3 regions of the Providencia rettgeri genome follow, and region 2 is predicted to be linked to each of the others. Evidence: predicted binding sites of a transcription regulator. Region 2 holds the regulator's gene; each other region holds the start of a gene.
The links. Region 2 encodes LexA, which represses DNA repair genes until DNA is damaged. Its sites were predicted from a motif close to TNCTGTATGTACATACAGNA; they were not measured.

Region 1 (5,310 bases), 1.9 Mb from region 2:
ACTTAGAATTAAGCGCCTGGTTGAGTAACAACTTCAGTTGTACCTTGAATTTCGATTTCAACGCGACGGTCTGGCGCTAAGCACTCGATCAGAGCAGCACGGCCTTTAACAGCGTCACATTTGTTGCCAGTTACTGGATCTTCTTTACCGCGACCTTCTGCTGAGATAGCAGATGCTGGAACGCCTTTAGCAACTAAGTAATCAACAACTGACTGAGCACGTTTTTGTGACAGTGGCAGGTTGTAGTTTTGTGAACCGATACGGTCTGTGAAACCAACTACCAGTACGCGACCTTGAGTTGGGTCGATGCTGCTCAGTTCGTTATACAGTTCATTCAGAGCTTGCTGACCTTCTGGTTTCAGAGACGCTTTGTTGAAGTTAAACAGAACGTCTGAACGCAGTGTGAAACGTTTGTTTTCAACAACTGGCGCAGCTGGCTCAACAACTGGTGCTGGAGCAACTACTGGCGCTTCTTCTTGACCAAAGCGGTAAGCAACACCAACACTCAGCATGCCGTTGTCTGGACGAGTACCGATATTGTCTTTATCACCTAAGTTGCTAACCCATTGGTAATCTAAACGAGTAGCCCACTCTGGTGTGATTGCGTACTCAAGACCCAGTGCGTATACAGGTGCAACGCCACTGTCGTTTTCTTTGTAACGCTCACCATCTTGTTTAGCTTTAACATCTGTACGGTAAACCATACCACCCAGACGAGTATAAACGTCTAAGTCATCCATGATTGGATAGCTTAATTTGGTTGTTAATGAAACACCCATAGATTTCAGGTCACCGCTGTTGCCAGCGCCTTTGTATTTCATTTTACCAAACCAGTCATAGCCCAGTTCAAAGCCTAGGTATTGGTTATATTGGTAACCAGCGTAAGCACCAGCACCGAATGTGTCACGGTCAGTTGTCTTACCAACTGTATTCCAACCGTCTTCACCTGCTTTAGCTGGGTTGAAGCTAGTATCTTCATAGTGAGACCAGCCTAATTTAGCACCGGTATACCAAGTGTTATCTTTTGGAGCTGCTTGTGCAACGGTTGCAAAAGCGGCTACTGCCACTGCTACTGCGATAGCTGTTTTTTTCATTTTTACGCCTCGTTATCATCCAATATTGGCATGGCTTCAATGAGCCTTATTATACGCCATTGGTTCAATTTACTTGCTAGGTTTCGCTGACATTATCTACAAAAAATTAATAAAAGTAAAAAATAATGCCATAAGCTTAACAAGCTAAAGTCTACAACGAACTTAAAAAGATACAAGTAGAGTAAGCAATAAACGTTAAAAAAAGTATTTTTTTAGTGTATAAATCAGAGAGATATGCATATTTGTTATTAAGATTTTTTTTTATCTATCTGATTGATCTGCAATGCTTTTCATTTCACTTTGGGGATAAATATATCCAAAGGTTAAATTTAGTAAGAAAATTCTTAATCTTGGCTAGTGATAGTGAGTTGAATGAATTTTTAGGTTGTTTAGCTGTCCAGATTGCATACTTACAATATTATATGTTTTTTGTGGGCGCATGATAAAGCCAATAGAATGACCTACTTGTGCAGCCTCTTGTAAACGGACAAAATCTTGTTCATTTAATTCGGGGAGCCAGCCTAAAACAACACTGTAATTTCCACTTTTTAACGCTTTTTCCATAGCATCGATAGTTGTTATGGGCGCCATGTGGTTTAACTGCATCACTTTATCTGTTGGAATGCCAGCTTGTTCTAACCAGTGTTTACTGAGCTTTTTATTTGGGCTTAGCCATAATAACCAACGTGATTGAACGCCAAACTGGCGGAGCATTGGTAACAAGATGAGATCCATAATAGGGTGCTTTTCATCGTAGACAAGTTCACTCACCATACCTTGCTGCATAGAGCTATTAGTTGCTCCTGCGGATTGGAAAGATTGCGCGTAATTATTAAGAGAATGTTCTGTTGTGTTGTTCCAAGAATAGATGCTCATAATTCACCTCGTTACAATGCTGTATGAACATACAGTAACTGTATATCCATCCAATATCAAGTCTATTTTTTCAAAGCGCTTCGCAACTTTGTTGTTTTTCTGTGCATTCTTCTTGGCATTTATTATTGAAACTCTCAGAATTGGTTATGGGTAATTACTTGTAATGAAAGAGATAATAAAATTAATTTTATCAAGGATGAAAATTAACCAGACCCAAAAAGGAGTTAAGGCAAATGCTATTATCGGAAGAAAAAATTTTTTATTTGTACCGTTTATTAGGCCAGTTGGGTGAGCTTAAACGTAAAAACCATTTTGGCGGGTACTGTTTGTTAGTGAATGACGCAATTGTGGGGTTATTACTTGATGGGCATTTCTATCTTCGAGGGTGTTTGCTGGCCAGAAGCCACTTTGAAGCCTCGGGGCTTGATAGATTAGTTTATACTAAGAAAGGGATCCCATTGGAAATGCGCTATTACCAATTACCTGAGCAAATGTGGCATGACGAGCAGACACTGCTTCAGTTTATTGAATTAGCTTACCGCTCTGCCATTGAGGAACTGCAACAAAAGCAGGTTATTACTCGCCGAATAAAAGATTTACCAAATATGAATATGTCCGTTGAAAGGGCGTTAGGGAAGATTGGGATCTTACATGCTGATGATTTACGTATGGTTGGCGCTAAAGCTTGTTTTATGAAGCTAAAACTCCATGGAAGGCATAAACCAAGTATTAAGTTATTAATTGGGTTAGCGGCTGCGATTGAAGGTTGCCACAGTGCGGTATTACCAAAAACAATTAAGCAGGAACTTATTGCGTGGTATAACAGCTTTGAATTAACGGCAGTGTGATAGTGTTGCAATAAACGTTTTTAGTTAATCTATTCAATCTATTACATTGTATAAAACAGAAGGTTAAGCGGGTATTAACAATTTATTTGAGATTCTAATACCCGCTAATCACTATTTTTATGCTGAACTGATTTGTCGGATCATTTTTTTAATTTCAGGAATAAGCTCAAGTAATAGTTTTGTTTGTTCCATGATTAACAACGTTTTTTCATCATCACTTGCTGAAATACTATCAATGCGGCGTAAAAGGCTATCACGCAATTTTTCTGATTTTTCATCAATGACATGTGGGTCGAGCGCGGTAATTTGCAATGATGACTCCACATAACAAATAGCATCGCTTAATAACGCTAAATTTTCCTCATTTTGTATTTGCTCACGATGAGCTCCAAGGGCTGAAATATAACTCAGTAGCGTGTGGTTCAAACACAATAAACGGAAAGCCTGTTCCTGAGTGATCCGGTATGACTTAGGATCTGATGCCATATTTGAAACAATCGAGGCGAATTCGGCATCATTATTATGTGCCTCACGCCGTGCTACACGATACTCTAGGCCGTTGTCTTTTCCTTGGGAGTACTGCAATAAAATAGCATCCAAATATCGGCAATTGCTATCCATGGTTTTCTGTACCACTTGAGGGAGTTGGCGAAATTTCCAATCCGGCCAAATAAAACTCACTGCGAGTAAGGCAATAAAACAGCCGATCAATGTGTCGATAATACGTGGAAGCGCAACATCAAAGCCTTCGCCCAGTAAGTTAAAGCAAAATAAAACCAATAAGGTAATAAACAGTGTGGCTTGGGCATATTGGCTGTTGCGAAACATAAAGAACAACAAGCCTGAAATAACGATAAGCGTCAGTTGCCCTTCGATTGAAGGGATCAGGTTAAGCAGTGGCAGACCGATAAGAATACCGACAATGGTGCCAATGATACGTAGTGCTAGACGCCGCTTGGTTGCACTGTAGTTAGGTTGGCAGACGAACAAGCTGGTCAGTAAAATCCAGTAACCCCTTTCCATGTCAAACAGCTGAATAATACCATAGCCTGTGCAAAGTAAAATCGACATCCGTACAGCATGGCGAAAGAGAGAGGATTTTGGTGTTAAATGGTGTTTAACGCGTGAAACAATATCGCTAAACCCTGAAAGGGACTCATCCGATAATTGTTCAATTTGCTTATTATTTTGTTGCCATGAGCTTTGTTCAAGACTCAATCCTTTAAGCTGAACATCAATGCCTTTTAAATTCTTCAGCAAATTATGTAATGCTTTGATTTCATGCAGTGCTGGCGATTGTTCCTTGAGCAATTGCAAGGAGTTCTCAAGGTAGGTAAATGTGCGTTCGAAGCGTGGGTTGTGTTGGTATGGTTTTCGCCATAACACGGACTGAGCGACTTGTTGGCAGGCGCGAGCCTGCATAGTTAATAAACGTTGAAAACGAAATAAAATATCATAATGGCGAAGTGTACGACTAAGCTGCTGATATTGAATGTGAGAGGAACTGGCGCGCTCATGAATATCTTGGGCAACAAAATAATAATGCAGCGTATTTCGTGTTCCTTTTTGCCCTCGATCACCTTTTAAACGACTGAGTAATGCGCTTTTTGCTTGGTTCATTGTATTAACTAAGCTACTGTTAACTAGCGCTAAATCATAGACAGATTGCTGGTAATCATCTTCGAGATCGGGGTCAAATAAACTCGCCTTTGCATCTAAATAAGCGGATAGCTGTTGGTAGCACTGAGTAATGGCATCTTGTAATGGTCGAACAGGGAATAAAATATGACCAATTAACGTTAAAAGATTATACCAAATTGCTCCAGTTAAGAGAAGCGCAGGTTGCTGGTACCATGTATCGAAAATTGGGACGCCTAACATGGTGTAGATTGCAATTAATAATGCACCAAAGGCAATGGTAGCGTAACGTTGACCGAGTGCCCCTAAAAGAATAAAACCGCAGGTAGAAAAGGCCAAGCCAAAAAAGAAAAGCAGCGGATAAGGGAATAAAAGCTCAATAGAAACGGAAGCAATAAAAAAGCAAAAAAGGGTGATAATAAGGTTTTTTATTCTGCCCGTTAGCCTATCATCTAAGTCAGTTAACGCGGCGGCAACGACACCTAATGTGAGAGGAATAGTGACCTTTGGTTCTTGCCCTAAGATCCATGGCAATAAGGTTGTGCCTGTCAGGGCTATAAAGATTCGGATATAATATAGAATATGGCTGTTATATAGCACACGACGATAACTGGTAATCAGCGTTAGCACAAAGTACCTCAAAGGTCAGAAAATCCCTATTCCTTATAGGATAGCGTGTTTAGTCGGAATAAAAAACCGTTTGGGATCCAGCCAACCGTATTTTAGTCATTGATATTTTCAGGTGCAGGACGTATGGAACTGAAATCAACACAGATTGGACAGCGTCTGGCTCAGCATCCCTACAATCGGGTTCGCTTACTCAACGCCGGTATTGAAGTTAGCGGTGAAAATCA
Region 2 (5,310 bases):
TTCTATATCGCCAAATTGGAGAGACCAGCATCGATATAGAAATAGTAAAAATGGACAAAAATGTTAAAACATTAGAGAGCTCGATTACTCTTATTACTTCCTGTACTGGAATGGGGGGCTTATCTATAAGTCACTCATTATTTAGTTGTTTACTTCTCACTTTGCCATTTCTATTCACTTAACCATTTCTATTTCAAACAAGTGAAAATCCATCATTAAGTTTTCAAACGCTCCGTTGCTTTCTGAGAACAATTCTAAGGCAACAGTATTTATTGTCAAAATTACACCTAAAAAGCAAAATGAAAAGAGATTAAATCTATAATATTTAATTAATATAGATTTAATCTCTTTTTTATAGATTTTATGATAAGTTTAAAGCTGTTACTTAGATTAATTTATATAAATCGAAACACGCTTACTTATACTTATTTCAAGTTGTAAGTAGTTATGTAAATCAGTACCAATATATTTTATACCAAAAAATAAGGAATAATCAGCTAAACAAACCATATAAAAGCCGTTTTTATCAAAAATCTAAATGGGATTAGGTTAAGTGCAGATTTTTATCTCATACTGCAAAATAAGCATCAGATAAGTCTTAATTGAAATTTACGTTAAATAACACCTAAAAACCATATATTTAGTATGGTTTACGTTAAAAAAAAATGATGCTTATTGTTTCAATTAGCAGCGCATTATTTATCTGCTACATTCGTTTCACCCTAGGTTATTTTAAGATAATCGTTTGCTTATAATTATTTTTAAATAGCAAATTATATAAACAATATACTTACTTAGTTATTTTCTACAGCCTTGAACTCCATTGCGCTTTCGATACAAAAGTTATGATAAACTTATGAGCAATAAATTGTTGCGTGTTGCGAAGTTAGGGTGAGTAAATGAAAAAAATGAGTGAAGATAAGATACTGGTGATGGCAGAACGTATCTGCCAATCAAGAGGTGTTAGGCTGACTCCCCAACGGGAAACTGTATTACGCTTAATTGCCAAGCAACACGGGGCAATCAGTGCTTATGACTTATTAGACTTGCTGCGCGAAGTTGAGCCGCAAGCAAAGCCCCCTACCGTATACCGTGGGCTTGAGTTTTTAATGGAGCAAGGCTTTATTCATAAAATAGAGTCAACCAATAGCTACGTCGTATGCCACCATTTTGATAACCCTAGCCATATTTCTGTCATGCTTATCTGTGATCACTGCGGCAGTGTGACAGAAAGTGATTGCGCAACAATAGAAGCCGCTATTATCAGCCTTGCGGAAACCAACCAGTTCCGATTGCGCCATACTGTGGTTGAAAACCATGGTCTATGTAAAAGCTGTGATGAAATTGATAGCTGCCAAGATCACGCACATTGCAGTCATGATCATGCACAACCCATCGTTGCAAAGAAAAAGTAGCAATTGGACGTAGTAAAATTCACCACGTTGCTTATATATAAGAAACGAATGTTCAAAGAGAGATATAAAGAAAGGATAGATAAGAAAGGAAGCAAATAAAGCAGGCAGATCTCTACACATCAATTTGAAATCTGCCGGCAATCAGTGAGCCATCTAACAAGCTACCATACGCAACTCGTTTGATAACCTAAGAATTAATACCAGTCACTATTGCGGATCACACCTACTGCTAAACCTTCAATAGTGAAGCTTTGTTCGCGTAAATCGACAATAATCGGCGCAAAGTCAGGATTCTCAGCAATTAACTCAACACGGTTACCTTGCTGCCTAAAACGTTTCACAGTTACTTCATCATCAATGCGCGCAACAATCACTTGGCCATTGTGCGCACTTTGTGTTTTATGAACCGCTAATAGGTCACCATCCATAATACCGATGTCTTTCATCGACATACCATTCACACGTAATAAAAAGTCCGCATGAGGCCTGAAAAGTTCAGGATCCACTTGGTAGTGACTTTCAATATGTTCTTGCGCTAATAAAGGTTCGCCAGCGGCAACACGCCCAATCAAAGGCAACCCTTGATCGTCAGCTTCTTCTTCAAGAAGCAAGCGGATACCCCGTGATGCCCCAGAAACAATTTCAATTACACCCTTGCGAGCCAGGGCTTTTAAATGTTCTTCTGCCGCATTAGGCGAACGAAAACCAAGGCTTGTTGCTATTTCAGCACGTGTAGGAGGCATACCCGTTTGCGAAATGTGTTCACGCACCAGATCATAAACCTGCTGTTGTCGAGCTGTCAGTGCTTTCATTCCGTTCCCCTGTTTGTTTATACAGTCAGACTGTGAGTATATACAGGTAAATGAAGATTTGGAACAGTTAAATTGCTGAATTTAGGTATTTGTTATCAATTGACTTTTTTCTCAGCTCTAAACAACCTTTATTAACTAGCCAGCAAAATAACGCTGCCATAAAACCAATAGCCAAATAAATAGTGCCAAACCAATACTGACAAACACAGCGGCAGAGCCAATATCTTTCGCACGTCCTGAAAGTTCATGATATTCACTGCCAATGCGGTCAACAACGGCTTCGATAGCGCTATTTAATAACTCAACGATAGCCACCAGCACCACTGAACTGATCAGTAATATCCTATCCACATAACTGATATCTAAGAAAAATGCGATAATAATCGCAATCACAGCAGCAACGGATTCTTGACGAAATGCCGCTTCATTTACCCAAGCCGCTTTTAGCCCTTTAAGGGAGTATCCCGCTGCTTTAATCACACGGGTAAAGCCCTTAGTTTGACTTGCCATATTTATTCCTTAAAAAATACAAACAATAATCGATTTTTACGGTCAAAGTGAATTGTCAGTAACAGATCTGCCAGTGGATTTCTGGTATGATTGCGCAGCATTGTTAACAAGAGGCTATAATCATTTATGTCACTATGGCGTAAAATATATTACAACACGTTGAATTTACCACTTAAATTATTGGTAAAAAGTAAACTAATTCCATCGGACCCCATTACAGAGCTACAGCTTGATACCAATAGGCCTACACTGTATGTATTGCCTTATCACTCTAAGTCCGACCTTCTAACGCTGCGGCATCAATGCTTGGCTATCGGCCTGCCTGATCCTTTGGTTGATAACGACATCAATGGCACCAAGCTTCCTGCTTATGTGTTTATCGATGATGGTCCACGCGTATTTCGCTATTACTCACCCGATCCACGTAAAGATTCCGTCAAAACATTCCATGCATATTTAGATTTGCACAAAAACAATCCAAATCTTGATATTCAAATGCTACCTGCATCGGTAATGTTTGGCCGCTCTCCTGGTCGTGAAGGGCATACCCCTGCCCCACCGTTGAGGCTACTAAATGGCGTGCAAAAGTTCTTTGCGATTTTATGGTTAGGTCGTGATAGCTTTGTGCGCCTCTCTCCTCCCGTTTCTATTGGGAAAATGGCTCAGGACCACGGTACAGATACCATAATTGCCAATAAATTAGCCCGTGTCGCCCGTATTCACTATTCCCGCCAACGCCTTGCTGCGGTCGGTCCGAAACTACCTGCACGTTATGAATTATTCAATAAGCTACTAACCTCAAAAGCGATTGAAAAAGCCGTGGAAGACGAAGCGCGCAGTAAAAAAATTCCATTGAAAAAAGCGCAGCAAAATGCGGTGAGTATGATGGAAGAAATTGCGGCAAACTTCTCTTATGAAGCCGTGCGTTTAACTGACCGCGTACTCAGTTGGACGTGGAACCGCCTCTACCAAGGCATTAACGTGCAACATGCTGAGCGAGTTCGCCAGTTAGCGCAAGATGGTCACGAAATTGTGTATGTGCCTTCCCATCGCAGCCACATGGACTACTTACTGCTATCCTATGTTCTTTACCACCAAGGCTTAGTTCCACCACACATCGCCGCAGGGATCAACTTGAATTTCTGGCCCGCCGGCCCGATTTTTCGCCGCCTTGGCGCATTCTTTATCCGCCGTACCTTTAAAGGCAACAAACTCTATTCCACGGTTTTTCGGGAATATTTAAGTGAGTTGTTTGCTCGCGGTTACTCTATAGAGTATTTCGTTGAAGGAGGTCGTTCCCGAACAGGTCGTTTATTGCAGCCAAAAACCGGAACGCTATCAATGACACTGCAAGCCATGCTGCGCGGTGACTCACGCCCTATTACTATTGTGCCTATTTATATTGGCTATGAACACGTGATGGAAGTGGGAACTTACGCCAAAGAGTTGCGCGGTGCAGAAAAAGAGAAAGAAGGCTTATTTTCTATGATCCGCGGGTTACGCAAACTGCGTAACTTAGGCCAAGGGTATGTGAACTTTGGTCAGCCCATTTCTCTTTCTCATTATCTTAACCAGCGTGTACCTGATTGGCGTGATTCAATTGATCCTATTGAGCCACAGCGCCCAACTTGGTTAAATCCTACAGTGAGTTCGTTGGCAGACAATATCATGGTGAACATCAATAACGCTGCCGCCGCAAATGCCATAAACTTGTGCGCAACGGCTCTACTGGCATCGCGTCAACGTTCATTAACCCGTGAGCAGTTAGTTGAACAAGTGGAATGCTATCTGCAATTATTACGTAATGTGCCGTATACCGAAGATGCGACGACGCCAAATAAAACGGCTGAAGAGCTACTCGAACATGCGCTACAAATGGATAAATTCGAGGTAGAAAAAGACAGCATGGGGGATATCATCATTCTTCCTCGTGAAAATGCCGTCTTAATGACCTACTACCGTAATAATATCCACCACTTACTGGTATTACCTTCACTGATAAGCAGTATTGTACTGCACCATGAGCGTATCGGCCGCCAAGAAATTCACTACCAAGTCAGTCAAATCTACCCTTTCTTAAAAGCAGAGCTGTTTATGCGTTATAACGATGAACAATTGCGAGAAACCGTAGATACTCTGATTGATGAACTGAATAATCAAAAACTTATCTGCTTAAAAGACGATGAAATGGTGGTGTTAAATCCACGCCGCATTCGTCCGTTACAGTTGTTGGCGGCAGGTGTCCGTGAAACACTTCAACGCTACGCTATCACGCTGTCATTACTTAATGCCAGCCCTGAAATAAGCCGTAATACGTTGGAGAAACAAAGCCGCATTCTTGCGCAGCGTCTTTCGGTGCTGCACGGTATTAATGCCCCAGAGTTCTTTGATAAAGCGGTATTCTCAACTCTGGTTGAAACATTAAGAGAAGAAGGCTATATCGATAACACTGAAAACGATATTTTCACCACTAACGCCAAGAAACTGTATGCTGTTCTTGCGCGCTTAATGTCCCCGGAAATTCGTTTGACGATTGAAAGCGTTAGCCAAGATGATGAGTTTTCAGAAGAGAA
Region 3 (5,310 bases), 1.4 Mb from region 2:
GTGTTTTTAGTCAATTTGGTCTTCATCTAACACCGCAAGTATGGGATCTCGTCATCAACCCAACCAAGGGGGAAATGGCTCGCGAATGGCAACTGATGTTTATCAGCATCCCCATTATTTTCTTAGTTGAAATGCTCTTTGCGACTTGGAGTTGGCAAAAACTGCGTAGTTTAAATCGCCAAACATTTGGCAAGCCTTTAGCGGGAATTTTTATTGTGACATTTATTATGTCGCATTTAATGTACGCTTGGGCCGATGCGAATTTTTATCGTCCAATCACGATGCAACGCTATAATTACCCGCTATCACAACCGATGACTGCACGAAAATTGTTGGATAGATATGGCTTGCTTGACCTCACTGAGCACCAAAATCGCGTGTTCCAGCAAGGTAGCCCAACCGCTCTGAAGCTTAGCTACCCTCTTAAACCGCTAAGTTATTATGACCAAGGCTCAGGGTATAATTTACTTTTATTGGTGGTGGACGATCTGGGTGATAAAACGCAACAATCCTCCATGAGTTCACTCAATAACTTTAAAGAGATAAGTTCGCAGTTTACTAATCATTATACGTCTGGCTTACGTAATGATACGGCTTTGTTTGGCCTTTTCTATGGTATTTCAGCGACTTATTTTGATAACATTCTTAATGGTCGTCATCCCTCTGCCTTAGTGGAAGCGCTGCAACACCAAGGTTATCAATTTGGCTTATTTTCGACAGATGGCTTTAATTCACCATTGTTCCGCCAAGCCATTTTGTCCGATTACTCACTGCCCACTAAAAAGGCAGATAACGATACGTTAACGATTACTCAATGGACTAATTGGTTAGATAACCTCAAACATGGCTCGCCTTGGTTCTCATTCTTAAATATTAAAGGCTCCCCAGGCAGCACTAAAACCGATGAACAAATTGAGCGTGTTATCACAACATTAAAACGTGATAACCGCCTTCAAAATACCATTGTTATTATTACTGCTAACTATAATAACAATGGCAAACCAATGGATGATTGGATAAGTAATAAACAATTTAATCGGGACAAAATGCAAGTACCGATGTTGATTTACTGGCCAAATACCCCTGCTCAACAAATTAGTAAACTAACTAGCCATCAAGACATTATGGCAACCTTGATGCAAAGGTTATTGCATGTTAGTAATCAAACGGATGATTATAGCCAAGGTGAAGACTTATTTAGTAGCCAACGTGTATTGCCATGGGTGATCACTGGGGATAACAACGATGTCGTCATTACTACTGACAATGCCACCCTATATATGGATCATAACGGTCAGTTTAATATCTATGATAAGCAAGGGATTATCGAGAAAGATGCCAAACCTAATTTAGCTGAGCTTCTAAAGATTTTCACCGAATTAAAACGCTTTAATGAAAATTAGTGCTTAAATATCAACCAGTCTCGACATACGCCTCTTGATTTTAAGGCCAAATTAGGTAGTATAAACAGCAGTTCGGCATGTAGCGCAGCTTGGTAGCGCACTGTCATGGGGTGTCAGGGGTCGGAGGTTCAAATCCTCTCATGCCGACCAAAATTCCTTAGAAAAACCAACCAATTACGGTTGGTTTTTTTTATGCCTTAAATTTTATGCGGGTAAAACTCAGGTAAAACTCGGGTAAAACTATAATCACTAATTACAGTAATATTGCGTTATCACCAAGACCATATTGTTTACGTTCCGCAGCTTCCTGCTCTGCCCTTTCCGCTTCCTCTGCTGCACGTTTAGCTTCTTCTTGCGCTAATCGCTCTGCTTCTATCTTAGCGAGTCTCTCAGCTTCAGCTTGCTTGAGATTGTAGATAGAGTTGGACGGCATGTTTACACGAACGTCGACCCAGTGTCCACGAGGGATATCACAAGGCTCCCCTGGTGTTAATTCAACTTTTCCATCAAATCCGGGTATTGACTCTTCATCTTCTGTTGCTTCACGTAAAAACTCAGGATAAAGCTTGAATCGCTCATATTGAATGTTTTGAGGTAAATCATGCTTACGATAAATTGTGTATAGAACAATGTCCCCATCTTCATCTGGTTCAACAATACGTCCATCAAATGGGTGAGGTTTGCCTTTTTCTAATTCCTTAGAAAAACCAACCGTAACAGGTTGGTTTTTTTTATATATTAGATTTATTCCTAGCAATATTTCTAACTAAAAAATTTTCAAAAAAACCTATCCTCACTATTTCCAAATTTTAAAAACTCATTTACTCTTAAAGAGAGCAGAGAGTAGACTCGCTTACATGCAGTATAGTTAACGCCAAGCATTACGGGAGGTTTGTATGTTTCTCGTATATACCATCATTGTCATTGCTTTTTTCATCTCTTTGGCGACTATCGACATGCCTGATAGTGATAAAATCAGTATCGAGGTTGAAGACAAGCAGATAGGACTTATGTATGCTATGTAATATTAAATAACTGCCCTTTCAGGTTATCCCTGCAAAGGGCATTTTTATATCTTAATTAATCAACCAGTTAGATATCTAATACATATAACTACGCTAATTTGAAAATTTAGATGATACAGTTCCAAAGCTTATCTACTGCTATATCGCTGATTTAAATTACCTAATCGTCAAATTTATAATAATGTTTTATCCATCACGACTGTTTGCAACATTTGATTAAATCGCTGATAAGTCTGTTTATCTATTGCCCGCGGATAGCTTAACACCTTTAGTTCATGGGGCTTATTTTCAGGGTAGTAGCTTGGGTGTGCATGTGCATATTCATTTTGTTGGAAACCGCAGTGCTGGTAAAAAGAGAGTCGCTTCCTGCTCACTTCATCAATAACAGGGTCAATTTCTAGGATAACTTGGCCTACATCATGACAAAATTGCTTTAATATTTTTTGTCCATAACCTTGTCCTCTAAGAAGATCAGAAATGGCGAGATGTTCAATGTAAAAATAGTCATTTATTTTCCAACTGCCAATAAAACCAACAAACGCGTTATTATCTGTAAAATAATATAGATAATAATCCTCATGGCTTAAAATTGACTCACGACCTTGGTAACTTCTCTGTTCATAAAGTGGAAATGCCTTATCATAAAGATGATTAACAACATTGTTCTCGTTTATATTTTCCCTAGAAATTCTGATTGATTGTAACATTTAGCCTTATACTCATCGTTATGTGTAGACAATTGCATTTTTAGAATACGGATTTTAAAAAATCTGACAATCATTTTATCCATTGTGGCTTTATCACTCAAATACCATAATTTATTGTTTTGATTGTTCATTATTTCAAATCCCTCAAGATATGGGCGCGAATTCAACTTATCTAAAAAAAATTGTTATATTCATCTTGACTTTTTTGCTATATATATCTAAAAATACTGTATATTAACACAGTGTTTAGTCGAGGCTATTATGTTACGGATTGAAGTTTTGTTTGATAAAAACGCCCCACAAAAACCAAGCACAAACGTTTTACATGCTCTTGAATCTGAAATTATACGTAAGCTAAAAAATCAGTATCCTGACATGGTAACTCGTGTAGGCTTTAGCTCTCAGCAACGTGTGAATATTTCAGGCACAAAGATGTCTGAAGATAAAATTCGCATAGAAGAAATATTAGAAGAAATTTGGTTAGATGACGGGTGGATCCCTGAAGAAAATACCGCTGAGTAAATTTTATGGGCAAAAGGAATGTTAGAGGTAAATGAAACATTCCTTTATGTTATTAAAATTAAAACTCGTAACGAAAACCGGTTAGTCCTACAAAACCTAATTTTTGTTCTGTTAACGAGCTCTTACCGGCATCGCCAATTAAATAATACGCGGCAATACCTGTATATAATGTGAGATTACTATCGACTTTATAATTTAGAATCGCTGAACCATGAACATCTTTAAAACCACTACCCGCATCATATTCTGCAAACTTAGATTTGCTAGCTTGCTGTCTGGAAACGCCAAAATAGGCTTGATTATAGGCTTTGTTTCCCCAAACGGTTGCTAAATTATATTCCATTTCCCATGAGTCATTGATTTTGTAGTTTGTGTTCAGACCTAATTCGACAGTGACAGCTCGACCTATGTGGCGACCACCATAATGCCGATTTTTTGTGGCGATATCACTCATCAGGTAAAACTCGTAATCACTTAATGTATAATATAGCCCAGCACCCACTAGCAAGGAACCATCTAAGTCTCCCATCCCCTTTAGATCGCTATTTTTATGGCCAAGCAGACCAATTTTTTCATCACGACCATAATCGTAACCCAATGAACTGACAAAACTGAGATTATCGGTTAAACCTATTCCCCATGCAGCTCCTTCAATCCCGAGACTAAATACACCGTAATCATCAGAAAGATAAGTATAGGCTGCCTCTAAGTTTGGTCCAAACTGGTATTTTTTTGAACCTTCATAAACGGGTGCTATATTTCCCCCAGCGCCGACAACAAATGTACTTTCCCCTGCAAGAACACTGCTATATGGCAAAATACTAATCATTAATGCTACAATTTTTTTCATTTTCTATTTACACTCGTCTTGATTAATAAATTTTTTGCCTTAAAAAGGTTTTAATTTCTTTTAGTGGGCTTAATTTGTTTTTTCTTTCATCTGAAAGCCGTGCTTGTGAAATACACTTGTTAACATCAGTACAAGTTGATATTTCATTAATAGAAATACCTGAGAAATGAATACTTGATGTTTTATTGAAATCTTTTCCCATCATTATCAAAGCGATGAGAATAACGACAATAAATATTGGTACTTCATAAAAAGCTTGTTTCATCATCAGTGCTCTTATTCTTAGTAAGATGCAAGAATAATAATCAGTCTATATTTTTGTACCTTAAAACTGGGTTAAACCAACCTTAAGATAAACTTAAATCTAAACTGAACTTGAGATGACTAGATATTGTCTGCTCCCCATTGGCTGCTTATACTGGCTGCCAGAGGTGATAATATGAATATCCTATTAGTAGAAGATGATCTCCAACTGGGGAAAGCACTTTGCCGTGGCCTTGAATTGGCAGGTTTTAATCCATGTTGGGTGCGATTACTCGCAGATGCTAAATCGCAGCTCGCTTCTCGCAATTTTGATTTAATGCTATTAGATTTAGGGTTACCTGATGGTGATGGTCATGATGAGTTAATTGCATGGCGACAATCTGGAGAATCAATTCCGATTATTATATTAACTGCACGAAATCAAATGGATAATTTGGTTTCTAGCTTAGACTCAGGCGCGGATGATTTTTTAACTAAGCCCTTTGCAATGCCAGAACTTATTTCTCGCGTTAAAGCTGTAAGCCGGAGAATGGCTGGAT

Region 1: sulA (SOS-induced cell division inhibitor SulA) is a predicted target of LexA. The motif match lies at 1,988-2,007, and genes of this name have one in related genera.
Region 3: AB6N04_RS05100 (DinI-like family protein) is a predicted target of LexA. The motif match lies at 3,361-3,380, and genes of this name have one in related genera.

The regions. Positions count from the first base shown of each region.
Region 1 is NZ_CP163512.1:2,186,483-2,191,792, reverse strand. Features, by position in the region: gene ompA (porin OmpA) at 9-1,094, opposite strand; gene sulA (SOS-induced cell division inhibitor SulA) at 1,449-1,970, opposite strand; gene AB6N04_RS10005 (TfoX/Sxy family DNA transformation protein) at 2,204-2,818, shown strand; gene yccS (YccS family putative transporter) at 2,936-5,086, opposite strand; gene helD (DNA helicase IV) at 5,210-5,310, shown strand, end outside.
Region 2 is NZ_CP163512.1:4,063,583-4,068,892, reverse strand. Features, by position in the region: gene zur (zinc uptake transcriptional repressor Zur) at 900-1,415, shown strand; gene lexA (transcriptional repressor LexA) at 1,610-2,227, opposite strand; gene AB6N04_RS18610 (diacylglycerol kinase) at 2,363-2,737, opposite strand; gene plsB (glycerol-3-phosphate 1-O-acyltransferase PlsB) at 2,864-5,310, shown strand, end outside.
Region 3 is NZ_CP163512.1:1,134,471-1,139,780, reverse strand. Features, by position in the region: gene yejM (LPS biosynthesis-modulating metalloenzyme YejM) at 1-1,403, shown strand, start outside; tRNA gene AB6N04_RS05120 (tRNA-Pro) at 1,477-1,553, shown strand; gene AB6N04_RS05115 (hypothetical protein) at 1,657-2,160, opposite strand; gene AB6N04_RS05110 (hypothetical protein) at 2,300-2,428, shown strand; gene AB6N04_RS05105 (GNAT family N-acetyltransferase) at 2,602-3,135, opposite strand; gene AB6N04_RS05100 (DinI-like family protein) at 3,397-3,657, shown strand; gene AB6N04_RS05095 (MipA/OmpV family protein) at 3,716-4,507, opposite strand; gene AB6N04_RS05090 (hypothetical protein) at 4,530-4,775, opposite strand; gene AB6N04_RS05085 (response regulator) at 4,947-5,310, shown strand, end outside.